2 regions of the Alteromonas sp. RW2A1 genome follow, and region 1 is predicted to be linked to the other one. Evidence: predicted binding sites of a transcription regulator. Region 1 holds the regulator's gene; the other holds the start of a gene.
The links. Region 1 encodes ArgR, which controls arginine synthesis, uptake and breakdown. Its sites were predicted from a motif close to ANTGAATANNTATTCANT; they were not measured.

Region 1 (7,830 bases):
CACACATGAACTTTAAAGCAAAACTCAGCCGCGTTGCGATCGCTGTTGCTGTTTCTGCTGGCTTAGCTGGAACAGCTATTGCCCAAGAAACATCATCAGGTATTCGCGGTACTATTGTTACGGAATCTGGTGCAATCGTTGATGGTGCTACGATAACTATTACCGACCAACGCACAGGACAAACTCGTACCTACGAGTCTGAGAGCAACGGTGCTTTCAGCGCTCGCGGCCTTCGCGTTGGTGGTCCTTACACAATAAATGTAACTGACAGCAGTGGTTCTCGTACTGTTGAAGATGTTTATCTGTCACTTGGTGAATCATCATCTATCGATATTTCGTTGCAGCCCACAGATGTAGAGCGAATTGTGGTAAGCGGTTATGCAGGTGGTGTTATAACAGAAACAAATGGACCGTCGGCAAACTTTGGATTTGAAGATTTACAAACGCAGCCGAACGTAGACCGAGATATCAAAGACGTTATTGCTACCGATCCACGTATCTCAATCGATCCGACTAATGCAAACGCGATCGGATGTGCTGGTGTAAACAACCGTTTCAACAGCTTAACGGTTGATGGTGTTAAGCAGAATGATAACTTCGGTCTCAACGCAAACGGGTACCCAACAGAACGCCTTCCTTTCCCATTTGACGCTATCGATCAAGTTGCTGTTGAGCTTGCGCCATTTAACGTCCAGTATGGTGGATTCACAGGTTGTAATATCAATGCGGTAACGCGTTCTGGTACTAACGAAGTACACGGAAGCGTATTCTTTGACTACACCAATGACTCATTGCAAGGCGACTCGGTCGATGGTGACGATTTTGTTGTTCCAGCGTTTAACGAGCGTCGCTATGGTGCGACTATCGGTTTCCCAATAATCAAAGATAAGTTGTTTTTCTTTGGTGCCTTTGAAAAGCACGAGCCAGTAGAAATTATTGAGTTTGGACCAGAAGGTGCCCCTGTCCTTAATGAGATTGAAGGGTTAACACAAGACGTTGTTGACCGCGTAGCTGGAATTGCGAATGACGTATACGGTTACCAAGTTGGTGATGTACTTAGTTCGCTTGACCTTAAAGAAGAAAAAATACTCGCTAAGCTTGATTGGGAAATCAACAATGACCACCGTGCACAGATCACTTACCAAAATACAGAAGGCTTTACACTAAGTACTTCTGGATTGGGTAATGACAGCTTTGCATTTTCAGACCGTTTCTATCAGCGCGCAAATGAGTTGACAACCTACGGTGTTCAGATTTTCTCTGACTGGTCTTCAAAACTTTCAACCCAATTTCGTGTGAACCGAGCAGAAGTAGTTAACGGCCAGACTCCTCAGACTACGCAGCCTGATTTTGGCTCTGTAACTATTTTCGACGTCGTACCAAACGTTGATTTTAATATTGGTGCTGACCAATTCCGCCAAGCTAATCAGCTTAACTATGATACTGACAACTACGTGTTCATCGCTAATTATTTTGAGGGCGATCACGAAATCATGGCAGGTGTTGAGTATGAGAGTGTCTCGGTATTTAACTTATTCGTGCCAGGCAGCCAAGGGATTTTTGAATTTGATTCTTTAGAAGACTTTGAGAACCAACAGGCTAGCCGAATTGAATACAACATTCCTCCGTCACTAGATGTTAATGACGGTGCAGCCGAATTTGAGTTCAATACATTTACTGCTTACATGCAAGACCGCTGGATGGTAAATGCAGACCTTACCCTAACATTTGGTCTTCGTTATGACCGTTGGGATTCTGACAGCGACCCTGTTGCAAACAGCCGTTTCGAGCAGCGCTATGGCTTTTCTAATGCACAAGGTCCAGACTTTGACCTCGTTCAGCCTCGCTTGGGTTTCAACTACATTGTTGATGATGAAACGTTTATTTATGGTGGAGCGGGCTTATTCGCGGGCGGAAATCCAAATGTGTGGTTGTCAAACAACTACTCAAACAATGGCGTGTCTATTCGTGGTTCAGAGTTTGAAGGGGATGCTACAGACCCTCGAGTATTAGCAGCATTAGATGGTACTAACACCGCCAATTTTGGTTTCGAAGTACCTGCGCTATCGACTGACGAAGAGTTCTTTGTTGGTGGAGACGGTGCAGTTAATGCTATGGCGCCAGGTTTTGAAGTGCCTGCGCTGTGGAAATATAACATTGGTATCCAAAAAGAAGTTCAATACGGTGTAATCTTGGCCGCTGATATTATTTATACGCGTGAAGATAACCCGGCTATGTCAGTACCGCTGAACGTGCGTAACATTGGTACTGCACCAGATGGTCGCCCAGTTTACCAAGACTTCGATGCATTGGATGCTGACTGTCAAGCTGATCCACTTAGCTCAGATTGTGGTCGTTCAGGTACAGATTATTTGCTAACCAATAACCCTGATGAGGGTGATGGCTGGGTTTATACCTTTACAGCGCAGAAGACCTTCGAAAACGGGTTTGACGTTAACTTTGGCTACTCTCATCAAGACATTGAGCAAGGTAGTCCAATGAACAGCTCAACCGCAAGTTCAAACTTTGGTAACCTTTCGGTTCGTGACCTAGGGCAACCAGCTGTTGCGACAAGTAACTACCAGGTTGAACATCGCTTTACGTTAAACCTTAGTTATGCGCATGAGTTTATCGACGGCTATCCAACGCGTGTGAATCTTTTCGCGACTCGCCGCAGCGGTCAAGTGTTTAGCTACACATTCGATGGAGACCCAGGTTTTGGTGATGAGCGTTTCTTTGAAGATAGAAACCTTCTTTATGTACCACTTGAGAATGATCCTATCGTCAATTACGCGCCTGAGTTTGACCAAGCAGCCTTTAACGACTTTATTGCCGATGCTGGTCTGAACGGTTCGCGCGGCACAATTGTCGATAGAAATGCTCAAGACTCAGATTGGGTTTCTAGGGTTGACCTTCGTATATCTCAGGACATTCCTGGCTTTATGGAAGGACACACAGGAGAAATATTCTTTGTTGTAAGAAACCTAGGAAATCTTCTCAACGACGAGTGGGGCACGCTTAGACAAGTTCCATTTGAATATAACGAACCTGTTGTAGACGCGTCTTTTGCTGACGGGGTATATACCTTCGAAAACTTCGATGGGCCTCGCGGCCAACGAGTTGATACACCAGCATCAACTTGGTCTGCTCGTGTAGGTATTAATTACCGCTTCTAATATCGATAGTTTTAAAACTACGTAAAATCTTTGTAGTGTTAAATGCCACTTGCCTTTACGGGCAGTGGCATTTTTTTTGATCTAATCATTCACCTTGGACGAAAGAAAAAGACTCTATTTTCTGGAAATCAATGCAAGGAGGTCAAATGTCAAAGTCTATTCTTATGGTAATGACATCACACGAAATCATGGGCAATACGGGTAACAAAACCGGTATGTGGTTGGAAGAGTTTGCCTCTCCCTACTATACATTCAAAGACCAGGGCTACTCCATTACACTTGCATCACCTATGGGTGGTCAGGTACCTATCGACCCCAATAGTCTCTCCGACGACGCCATGACCGACGATGCTATTCGCTACACAAAAGACGATATTGCCCGAAGTGCAATCGCGTCTACAATTCCGTTAGAAGATGTGAGAGCAGAAGAATTCGATGCGGTATTTTACCCAGGCGGACATGGCCCATTATGGGATTTGTCGGACAACACTCATTCAATTAAATTAATTGAAGATACTATTGCTGCGAATAAGCCTGTTGGTGCGGTGTGTCATGCGCCAATTGTACTTAAAGACGTGAAGATGCCTGATGGTAGCTTTCTTGTTGCAGGTAAGGCAGTAACAGGTTTCACAAACAGTGAAGAAGCTGCAATGCAGTTAACTGATGTGGTGCCTTATTTAGTGGAAGACGAGCTGCGAAATAAAGGCGGTAAATTTGAAGCTGCAGACGATTTTGCAGTGAAGGTATGTACCGACGGGTTACTGGTAACGGGTCAGAATCCACCGTCATCACGACCTGCCGCAGATGCCTTAATTAAGTTGCTGTCATAGAGTGCTTCGTTGCACTACACCGATGGTGTGAATACATGATAACGTGAACTAAAACGCAAAAAGCCGCCAATGGCCTCACTTCATAGTGAATGTCTATCGGCGGCTCTTTTACAGGCTGTGACGTTTATTGTTTGGCGCTACTTAGTAAGATTGTCTCAGTTAGAGACTGTCTTTATTAAACGTTGTCTTAGTTAAACACTGTCTTTATTAAACACTGTATTAGTCAAACGTTGTCGAATAACTCTTCCACACGAATTCGCAATTCTTCAATTTTTTGAACATCCGCAGGCGCGATAAAGATAGTATCGTCACCAGCAATGGTGCCCAGTACGCCATCTTTTTTACTCAACGAGTCTAGTAGCCTGGCAATAAGTTGTGCTGCGCCTGGGCTGGTTCTAATAATGACCATTACATTGTTGTGTACTACATCAAGCACAAGCTGTTTTAACGGGCTTTTGGCAGTGGGCATTCCAAGCTCTGGTGGTAGGCAGTAAACCATGTCTCCACGAGCGTTACGAGTGCGTACAGCGCCAAACTTACTGAGCATTCTTGATATTTTCGACTGACTAATATTGTCGAAGTTTTGCGCCTTTAAGGCATCTACTATTTCACCTTGTGAACCGTAGCTCTCAGCTTTAAGTATTTCTTTGAAAGCTTTAATCAGTTGTTCTTGTTTTGTGTTAGCCATTAAGCGCTCTTTTTTGTCTCATTAGTTGTTTTAACCAGTAGGGTATGGCCAAAACAACTGAATTCAGTTTTTGTTCGCATATTGTGCCCCACAGGTGGACTTTAGGCAATTTGTTTGCATAATCATCCATGATAATGAATATTGACAAAAAATCGCTGTTTATGGCGTCAATAAGACGATCCGGTGATTGAGTTTTCCCCCGCGTTGCATTAGTGTGACGTTCCGTTTAAATACGTGAGTAATCCCATAGGAGAAATGGTATGAAAGTAGCCGTGTTAGGTGCTGCAGGTGGTATCGGTCAAGCGCTGTCGTTGTTGTTAAAAACACAATTGCCAGCAGGTTCAGATTTAGCGCTTTATGACGTTGCGCCAGTTGTTCCTGGTGTTGCAGTTGATTTAAGCCACATCCCCACTGCGGTTAAAGTAACCGGTCACGGTAAAGATGACCTAGCTGGTGCACTAACTGGATCAGACGTTGTTCTTATTCCAGCTGGTATGCCGCGTAAGCCGGGTATGGATCGTTCTGATCTATTCAACATCAACGCTGGAATCGTTAAAAACCTTATTGAAGGTGTTGCTGATAACTGTCCAGACGCGTGTGTTGGAATCATCACCAACCCAGTTAATACTACAGTTGCTATCGCAGCTGAAACGCTTAAAGCAAAAGGCGTTTACAACAAAAACAAACTTTTCGGTGTAACTACGCTAGACGTAATCCGCGCCGAAACTTTTGTTGCTGAGCTTAAAGGTGTAGACGTATCTTCTGTGCACGTGCCGGTAATCGGTGGTCACTCTGGTACAACTATTCTTCCTCTTCTTTCACAAGTTGAAGGTGTTGAGTTTACCGACGAAGAAGTGGCTAGCCTAACGACTCGTATCCAAAATGCGGGTACTGAAGTTGTTGAAGCAAAAGCGGGCGGCGGCTCTGCAACCCTTTCTATGGGTCAAGCAGCAGCTCGTTTCTGCCTATCTCTAGTTGCAGCAATGCAAGGCGAGAACGTTGTTGAGTACACTTATGTACAAACAGACGACAGCGATGACGCAGCATTCTTCGCTCACCCAGTTCGCTTAAGTGCAAACGGTGTTGAAGAAATCTTGCCATACGGCGAGCTAAGCGCATTTGAAGAAAAAGCGAAAAACGACATGCTTGAAGGCCTACGTGGCGACATCAAGCTAGGCGTAGATTTCGTAAACGGCTAGGGGTGAAATCACTGGTAGGCTTGTAAACGCAGGCCCGCCGTGAATACATCCTTGTAGGCTTCGCCACCGCATCCCTGCGGTGGAGAGCCTGCTCATTACAAGCCCACCAGTTTAAGCATTCCCCGCATAGCATCCATTTACTGCGTTTGAGTATAAGAACAGACAGTCTGTTACGACCTTACGTATCCAGCCTTTTTGTTACATCTTGTAGGCTTCGCCGCCGCACTCATGCACGGGCTCTTGAAAGAGTAAAAGCCTGCTTGTTACAAGCCTTCCAGTTTAAGCATTCCCCGCATAGCATCGATTCACTGCGTTTTAAAAGTAAGCGATCAATATAGGCCGTCTTCCCCAGATTTAGCTACTCCGTAAAATAGCCTCCGTAGATTTTACTAACGGAGACTTTACTGATGGCAACAAAAACTTCGGCTGTGAAGCACGGTTAGATATAGAACGCATCTCCTTAAACGAAGATAGCCTCAAACACTAAACGAATCACAACGGTCTATATTGATCGCTTACTTTTAAAATAAGTAAATGCAGTCTGTTACGACCTTACGTATCCAGCCTTTTTGTTACATCCAGTAGGCTTCGCCACCTTATTGATTTTTAATTCTGTACAGTTTTATTTCGCCCGAGCCTACTGGGTAACCTTTATGTAGGGCATAGGTATAGCCGTGTATCATGCCTTCAGCTTTAACAAATAAAAGAATGTTTGAGGCGAAGGTAGTGTGTGAGGCTTCAATCTCGATCACTTTACCGTTTATACTGACGTTGTCTGGCGAAAAATGAGTTTGAGTTTCCTGAAATGTATTAGTGCCTTTGCTATATACACTTAATGTTCCCTGTTTATGCTCGTTTAATTGGAGTAATGCCAGCTCTGGCTCATCTAAATACTGCATCACGCCAACCCATGTACCGTAGGGGTGCTCTACTAAACTCTTCTCAGCGTCCAGAATGATATGCTTACGATTCTCAACAAATTTACGGGGAGTGGATTTTGCTTCTTGTTTTACAAGCCGATAGGTTCGAGATAAATAACTATCATCCCCTTTATAGCTAGATTCTAAAACCGAAAAACCGATCCCTAAATAAGGAGATAGGGTGAGAGTTCGCGTTACGTTGTCTTCAATAATAGTGTTGATTGTGCACCGGTTTTCTATGCACTTTATATCGCTGTTGGTGAAGGTTGTACGTCGAACTTTTTTCAAACCACCCGGAATGACTATTTCATAGAAGTAGTGTTCATCACTGTCAGTTATTTCAAGCAGTCTGAAGGTTAATTCATCATCAGCAATGCCTTCCCATAACCCTGGTGACATTTCCATAGTTTTAGCGTTGCCGATATTACTTAGCGACAACGACGCAATAAATAGTGTTAGTAGAATAATGCGCATTTTTAATCCTTTAAAAAAGAGGAGACGGCTTTCAAGGTTGTCAGGCTCGTACTGCCAATAGGAGTAATACCAGTTTTCTTTAATAATTCAAATAAAAAAGCCCGTGCTGTTAATCCAGTACGGGCCTTTCGAATAATGAGGTCGTCAATCGGTTAACTGACCGCTCATCAAATTAACGTTATTTATATTAACCAGTATTACGCATACCAATGGCAATACCTGCAATTGTCACCATCATGGCGCGTTCTAAGCTGGTATTTTGCGACTCGTCACCTGCTTTTCTAATGCGGTCAAGCAATTCAATTTGCAGATAGTGAAGAGGCTGCAAGTACGCTGCACGAATTTCCATCGACTCTTTGCCTTGAGGGTCATTAGTCATAATGTCTTTTTCGCCAGTAATTGCGAGTAAAGAAGAAATGCTTTCTTTTAGCTCAGTACGTAGGGCTTCACCGAAGTGTTTAAGCTCTTTTGGCACTAGGCGCTCGTCATACGCCTCACTAATGCGTGGGTCGGCTTTGTGGAACACCATATCAAGCATGGATA
Region 2 (7,830 bases), 1.2 Mb from region 1:
TAAGTTTTCTGCCATACCCCAGTCGAGTGGTTTTTCGCCAGCAACCATTGCTTTTCTATCTTGGTAAAGTTTATTTACACGAGACTGAAGCTTGTGCTCTTCAGGGAAAGACGTAATAGACTCACCCAGTTCTTTAAGCTTCTCTACACTTACGCTACCGTCGTACGGTGTATCCCAATCGTGACCAAGATACGGAGACCAGTCTACGCTGTGCTCTGTCATAGGACGCCATTCTTCTACCACACAAGCGCCGTGATCGAGTGCTTCGCGATACTCTTGTAGATAGCGATCTGCATCACGCTGCTCAATCACGCCTTCAGCAATGAGCTGGTCTGCATAAATAGCACGTGGAACCGGATGCTTCTTGATTTTTTGATACATTAACGGCTGCGTTGCGTTTGGCTCGTCAGCTTCGTTGTGGCCATGACGACGGTAACAAACTAGGTCAATAACCACATCACGCTTAAACTTCTGGCGATATTCCAAGGCAAGCTGGGTGACAAATGCAACAGCTTCCGGGTCGTCAGAGTTAACGTGGAAGATAGGAGCCTGAACCATTTTTGCAATATCAGTACAATATTGCGTTGAACGAGTGTCTTCCGTCTTCGATGTCGTAAAACCAACTTGGTTATTAACCACAATGCGCACTGTCCCGCCAACGGCAAAACCGCGGGTTTGTGACATATTGAACGTTTCTTGAACAACGCCCTGACCCGCAATAGCAGAATCGCCGTGTATTGTAATTGGTAACACTGAATTCGTGTCGTTATCTCGGCGAGATAAACGGGCGCGAACCGAGCCGATAACAACTGGGTTCACAATTTCCAAATGCGAAGGGTTAAACGCTAGTGCAAGGTGAACATTTCCGCCTGGTGTAGCGAAATCTGAAGAGAAACCTGCGTGGTATTTTACATCACCAGCACCTAGTGAGTCGTCATGTTTACCGGAAAACTCGTCAAATAATACTGACGGGTTTTTACCTAATACGTTTACAAGCACGTTGAGACGACCGCGGTGGGCCATTCCGATAACAACTTCTTTTGTGCCCGCTGTACCAGCTTTTGTGATCAGTCCCTTAAGCATTGGAACTAGAGCATCACCACCCTCAAGGGAGAAACGCTTGGCACCTGGGAACTTTGACCCAAGGTACTTTTCCATGCCATCTGCAGCAGTAAGCCCTTTAAGGATACTAAGCTTTTCATCGCGAGAGATTTCTGGCTTCGCTTGCACAGATTCGAATTTTTGCTGTAGCCAACGCTTTTGGTCAGTATCGGTGATGTGCATATATTCGGCACCGATAGAACCACAATACGTCCTGTTCAACGATTTAAACAACTCACCTAACGGAAGCGACTCTTTGCCGATAGCATAAGAACCGACGTTGTAAACCGAGTCAAAATCGTCTTCGGAGAGATTGTGGTGAGATAATTCTAGGTCGCGAACTCTTGGCTGCTTCCAAAGACCGAGTGGGTCTAAATTAGCGTGTTGGTGACCACGGAAACGGAATGCGTTGATAAGTTGAAGAACTTTAACTTGCTTATCGTCCGAGCCACTTGACGCAGGAGCCGATGAACTGGACATTCTCGCAGTCGGTCCTAACGCAGCAAGTTGCCTAAATTGATTTTTAATTGCTGTATGATTAGTTTCTAACGCTACGCCATCAAGATTGGGGAGGTTATCGAAGATTTGTCGCCATGTATCAGAGACACTTTGCGGGTCATCCAAATAAGCTTCATACAACTCTTCAACATAGGCAGCGTTGGCACCTGCCATGTGCGAGGAATCCCACCACGCTTTCATCACGCTTTCTTGCATTTAATTTGCCTTGCTACGTTTTATAAAATCTAGTTAACAATCAAGTACTATTATAAGGCTATTCTCAACAGAACCAAGTGTTATCACTATGATTACATAAAAAAATAGCCATCCTTAGGGGATGGCTATTTAGACATCAAAATCTGTGACTAACTTGGTTAGTAAGATTCGAACTAAACAGCCCGAGACAGAAGCATGGACTTAATTTGACCAATTGCTTTTGTTGGGTTTAGCCCTTTAGGGCACACGCTTACACAGTTCATTATACCGTGACAACGGAACACGCTGAACGCGTCGTCAAGTTCATTCAAACGCTCGTCTGTCGCAGTATCTCGGCTATCAATTAAGAAGCGATAAGCGTGAAGCAAACCAGCTGGTCCGATGAACTTATCTGGATTCCACCAGAAAGACGGACACGATGTTGAGCAACATGCACACAGGATACACTCATAAAGACCATCTAACTTCGCACGTTCTTCAGGCGACTGCAAATGCTCGCGCGCTGGCGGCTGTTTGCCATCGTTGATTAAGAACGGCTTGATCTTTTCGTACTGTGTATAGAATTGTGTCATATCAACAACCAGGTCTCGAACTACCGGTAGACCTGGAAGTGGACGAACTACAATTTTACCTTTGCCTAAAGCTGAAAGCGGTGTAATACAAGCAAGACCATTCTTACCATTCATATTAACGCCATCAGACCCACATACACCTTCACGACATGAACGGCGGAAAGACAACGATGGATCTTTTTCTTTCAGTGCTATTAATGCATCTAGAACCATCATGTCCTGACCTTCCTCTACTTCTAGAGAATAGTCTTGCATGCGTGGCTTTGCATCAACATCAGGGTTATAACGGTATATCGAAAATTCTAATTTCATAATCGTTACCTCTCTTAATACGTACGCGCTTTAGGAGGGAATGCCTCTCTAATTTTCGGCGCCATATTGACATCACGTTTGAGCATTTTTTCAGTGTTCGGATCGTAAATGCTGTGGCATAGCCAGTTGTCATCATCACGATCTGGGAAATCGAAGCGGCTGTGCGCGCCACGGCTTTCCGTTCTGAAATTCGCTGCTACTGCTGTGCTGTACGCTGTTTCCATTAGGTTATCAAGTTCTAAACATTCGATACGTTGAGTATTGAAGTCTGAGCTCTTGTCATCAAGGCGTGCGTTCTGTAGGCGTTCGCGAATTTCGCTAAGCTCTTTCAGGCCGTCAGCCATTGCTTCACCCTCACGGAATACTGAGAAGTTAAGCTGCATGCATTCTTGCATGTCTTTTTTGATTTGAACCGGGTCTTCGCCCTTACCCGCTTCTGAACTTTCCCAACGATTGAATCGTGCCATCGCTGCTTCAAGGTCAGACTCCGACGCATCACGACTTGGCGCCATATCAGATAGAGTCTTGCCAAGGTGCATACCCGTTGCGCGACCAAACACAACCAAATCAAGTAGTGAGTTACCACCTAGGCGGTTTGCACCGTGTACAGATACACAAGCAATCTCACCACAAGCAAATAAACCGTTCACAACTTTATCGTTGCCGTTCTCGTCTACTGCTAAGCACTGACCGTCTACGTTAGTAGGAATACCGCCCATCATGTAGTGACACGTTGGTATTACTGGAATTGGCTCTTTTACAGGGTCAACGTGAGCAAAGGTACGAGAAAGCTCTAGAATACCAGGCAAACGTGATTCAAGTACGTCTTTACCGAGGTGATCTAGCTTAAGTTTGATGTGCGTGCCCCAAGGGCCTTCACAACCACGACCTTCACGAATTTCGGTCATCATTGAACGAGCAACAACGTCACGACCTGCTAAGTCTTTCGCATTTGGTGCGTAGCGTTCCATGAATCGCTCGCCGTCTTTGTTGAGTAGATAACCACCCTCACCACGACAACCTTCGGTAACCAATGTTCCTGCACCAGCGATACCTGTTGGGTGGAACTGCCACATTTCCATGTCTTGAACTGCAACACCAGCGCGAAGTGCCATACCTACACCGTCACCGGTATTGATGTGCGCGTTGGTAGTTGACGCATAAATACGACCTGCACCACCAGTGGCAAGAACTACGGCACGTGACTTGAAGTAAACTACCTCACCAGATTCGATGTCGATTGCTGTACAACCTACTACGTCGCCGTCTTGGTTTTTCACTAAATCTAGTGCGTACCACTCAGAGAATACTTTTGTTTTGTTTTTTACGTTCTGTTGGTAAAGAAGGTGAAGAAGCGCGTGACCAGTACGGTCAGCCGCCGCAGCTGTACGTGCTGCCTGTTCGCCACCAAAGTTTTTTGATTGCCCACCAAAAGGACGCTGGTATACTTTTCCGTTTTCAAAACGTGAGAACGGCAGACCCATGTTTTCCATTTCAATAATGGCTTCAGGACCTTCCTTACACATATACTCGATTGCATCTTGGTCGCCGATGTAATCTGACCCTTTAACAGTGTCATACATGTGCCATTCCCAGTTGTCTTCGTGTGAATTACCTAGCGCAACGGTAATACCACCCTGTGCAGACACAGTATGAGAACGGGTTGGAAAAACTTTTGATAACAGTGCACATGACTTACCAGACTGTGAAATCTGTAGCGCGGCACGCATACCTGCGCCACCAGCACCAATTACTACTGCATCAAACTCGTGTACGGGTAAACTCATCTTACACTCCCCACAATACAAATAGGCCGACAGCTACGTAGCCAAAAGCGATGATATTTAGTATATATTGTAATCCCGCGCGCAGACTTGATGACTTAACATAGTCTGATAGCACCTGCCAAAGGCCGATACGTACGTGGATCATCACTGCGATTAGTGCTGCCAATGTGAAAACTTTCATAGCTAAACCAGAAAATAACCCACGCCATTCGACGTAACTTAAGCTACCGCTGGTTATAAAGTACCACGCCATGAAAATCGAGTACGCGAAAATAATTGCTGCTGTCGCACGAAGTGATACATAATCTTGTACACCATCGCGCTTCATACTTGCTTGGTTGGTTACCATAATGCAACTCCCAATACTACGGTCAGTACAATCCACAAAGCGATTGTTGCTTTCGCACTTGTGTTGCCCGACTCTAATTCTTCCCAGTGACCCAAGTCCATTACGACATGTCTTAGGCCGCCTAGAATGTGATACGTCAGCGCTGAAGCTGTGCCAATTGCGACAAATTTCCCAAAGAATCCGTCCATGATTGCCTGAACATTCGCAAAGCCTTCAGGCGATTGAACAGAAACTGCCCATGCCCAAATAACGAAAAGTAGCGCGAAGAACATGGCAACACCGGTTACACGATGGAGAATTGACGAAATAGCAGAGGGCGGAAATTTAATAGTATTGAGTTCTAAATTTACTGGTCTTTGCTTTTTCACAATGTATGCCTGTTTAATCCGTAGGGATAAGAATTACTTGTATTTATTATGTCCTGTACAAGTGAATTCGCTTTTAACCTGTTAATTGCCTCATCCATTGAGTTGTTAACAATTTGTGAACTATTCTTTAATGCTTGTAACAGAATAATTATTCTGTATTTCAAGCAATAATTATTCTGTATTTCAAGCACCGCTGAGTATATCCAGCGTAGTATATAATTACAATTTTTTGTGACGTAGTAAGACTTTAGTCTGAAATTACACACAATTGGTAATTATTTTAAATAAAAAGAGATCACAATTGCTCCTAACCCGCTAGTATCTGCGTAGTAGTAGCGTGTTAAGGGTATCAGTACCCCACTTATATGACTATGTGAACTAACAGCAAATTAAGCTCTTTTAATGTGGTAGATTAATTATTCAACATCAAGCGCTTATTTGTTAAACCAGTAGCGACACAAAAAATCTGTTTTAACAATTTACCTTTCAATAAAAGTCATTAAAAATGTTGATGCTATTAGAAAGGGTTGTATTCATTTGGTAAAATTCGAGTGAGAAAATTGCTAACAGAAATATGAGTGATAAAGAATATTTATTGTACATATATGCAATAAAATTGACTTGTTGGTGCATTATAAAGTACAAATACGCCCACTTTTCCCAATAAAGCGGACATTTTCGTCCGTTTTGCTGCAAACAGAACCATTCTGAGGAGAGCATTATATGGCAGATCAAAAAGCCATTCTTAAAGCCGGCGACAAGGAAATAGAGCTTCCTATTTTGTCTGGCACAGAAGGACAAGACGTAATCGATGTCCGTTCAGTTGGACAACACGGTTATTTTACTTACGACCCTGGTTTTATGGCGACAGGATCTTGCGAGTCAAGCATTACGTACATCGACGGTGCCGCAGGTGTTTTATTACACCGTGGTTTTCCCATTGAAGAACTTGCACGTGATGCTGACTATCTAGAAGTGTGCTATATGCTTCTACATGGCGATGCACCGTCTAAAGAGCAATACCAAGAATTTAAAGAAACAATTACTCGTCATACAATGGTTCACGAGCAAATTAACATGTTCTTCCACGGTTTCCGTAACGATGCCCACCCTATGGCAATGTTATGCGGTACCGTTGGTGCAATGTCATCGTTCTACCATAGCGACCTTGACGTTTCTAACGAAGAACAACGTGTACGCAGTGCACATCGTTTAATTGCGAAAATGCCAACACTTGTTGCAATGTGTTACAAGTACAACGTTGGTCAACCATTCGTTTACCCTCGTAACGATTTAAGCTATGCAGCTAACTTCTTAAACATGATGTTCTCTGTACCAGCTGAAGAGTACCAAATCAGTCCTGCTGTTGAACGTGCAATGGACCGTATCTTTACGCTTCATGCTGACCACGAGCAAAATGCTTCTACGTCTACAGTTCGCTTAGCCGGTTCTTCTGGTGCTAACCCTTATGCATGCATCGCAGCTGGTGTTGCATCACTCTGGGGACCTGCGCACGGTGGTGCTAATGAAGCATGCCTTAACATGCTAGAAGAAATTGGTACTGTTGATCGCATTCCTGAGTTTATCGCACGAGCGAAAGACAAGTCTGACCCGTTCCGTTTAATGGGCTTTGGTCATCGTGTTTATAAAAATCACGATCCTCGAGCTACCGTTATGCGTGAGAGCTGTCATGAAGTTCTTAGTGAGTTGAACGTTAAAGATCCTTTGTTAGAAGTAGCAATGGAATTAGAAAAAATAGCGTTGAGCGACCCGTACTTCGCAGAAAAGAAATTGTTCCCTAACGTAGATTTCTACTCTGGTATCGTGCTTAAAGCTATTGGTATTCCAACTAACATGTTTACGTGTATCTTTGCACTTTCTCGCACAGTAGGTTGGATTTCACATTGGCATGAAATGATGAGCGACCCCAAGCAAAAGATTGGTCGTCCTCGTCAGCTTTACACTGGTCACAGCCAAAGAAAATACACACCTATTAAGTAGTTTGAACTAACTGTCTTTTTAGATTGTAAAAATAGCGCCATGTCTGGCGCTATTTTTGTTTACGGCGTATCTTTCGAGAGGAGTATCCATGCCCTATTCTGCCCTTGGCTTAGGTATAGCAGGTTTAATACCGTTTATAGCTATGCCGCTAGCCTATCAACTTAACCTTCTTTCAATATCAGAAAGCGCAACATATTTTGTTCAGTATTCCGCTGTGTTGCTCTCTTTTTTTGGTGGTGTCCACTGGTGGGATGCGATTAGCAATCAGCGATATGATAAACAAATGTACATAGCCATGCTGCCCACTATTGTTGGATGGCTATGCCTAGTGTTTGCAAGTGATGTAAAAGTGCTTGGCGTACTGTCAATAAGCTATGTAGCCGTGTTGCTATACGACAAATTCACCCTAAGTTTACCAAAAGACCAAATTGTAAGTTATATAGGACTACGAATGGGTTTAACTACCGTAGCGGTAATAAGCCATGCTTGGATGATACTTTTACTTTCCTAGTCAGTGGCAACTAATAACAAAAATAGCAACCTAATGAGTAGTACCGCTCCTGCACAATGCAGAAGCGGTATTTTTCTTATAGGCGATCATGCTTTAACTTGAAAGCTAGCCGCCC

Region 2: BM528_RS10485 (citrate synthase) is a predicted target of ArgR. The motif match lies at 5,798-5,815, and genes of this name have one in related genera.

What each region holds. Positions count from the first base shown of each region.
Region 1 is NZ_CP018031.1:3,551,465-3,559,294, reverse strand. Features, by position in the region: gene BM528_RS15735 (TonB-dependent receptor) at 6-3,176, shown strand; gene BM528_RS15730 (type 1 glutamine amidotransferase domain-containing protein) at 3,323-4,006, shown strand; gene argR (transcriptional regulator ArgR) at 4,230-4,694, opposite strand; gene mdh (malate dehydrogenase) at 4,955-5,893, shown strand; gene BM528_RS15715 (hypothetical protein) at 6,490-7,287, opposite strand; gene ppc (phosphoenolpyruvate carboxylase) at 7,475-7,830, opposite strand, start outside.
Region 2 is NZ_CP018031.1:2,324,914-2,332,743, forward strand. Features, by position in the region: gene sucA (2-oxoglutarate dehydrogenase E1 component) at 1-1,815, opposite strand, end outside; gene BM528_RS10465 (succinate dehydrogenase iron-sulfur subunit) at 1,989-2,699, opposite strand; gene sdhA (succinate dehydrogenase flavoprotein subunit) at 2,714-4,486, opposite strand; gene sdhD (succinate dehydrogenase, hydrophobic membrane anchor protein) at 4,488-4,835, opposite strand; gene sdhC (succinate dehydrogenase, cytochrome b556 subunit) at 4,829-5,203, opposite strand; gene BM528_RS10485 (citrate synthase) at 5,927-7,204, shown strand; gene BM528_RS10490 (DUF3429 domain-containing protein) at 7,293-7,715, shown strand.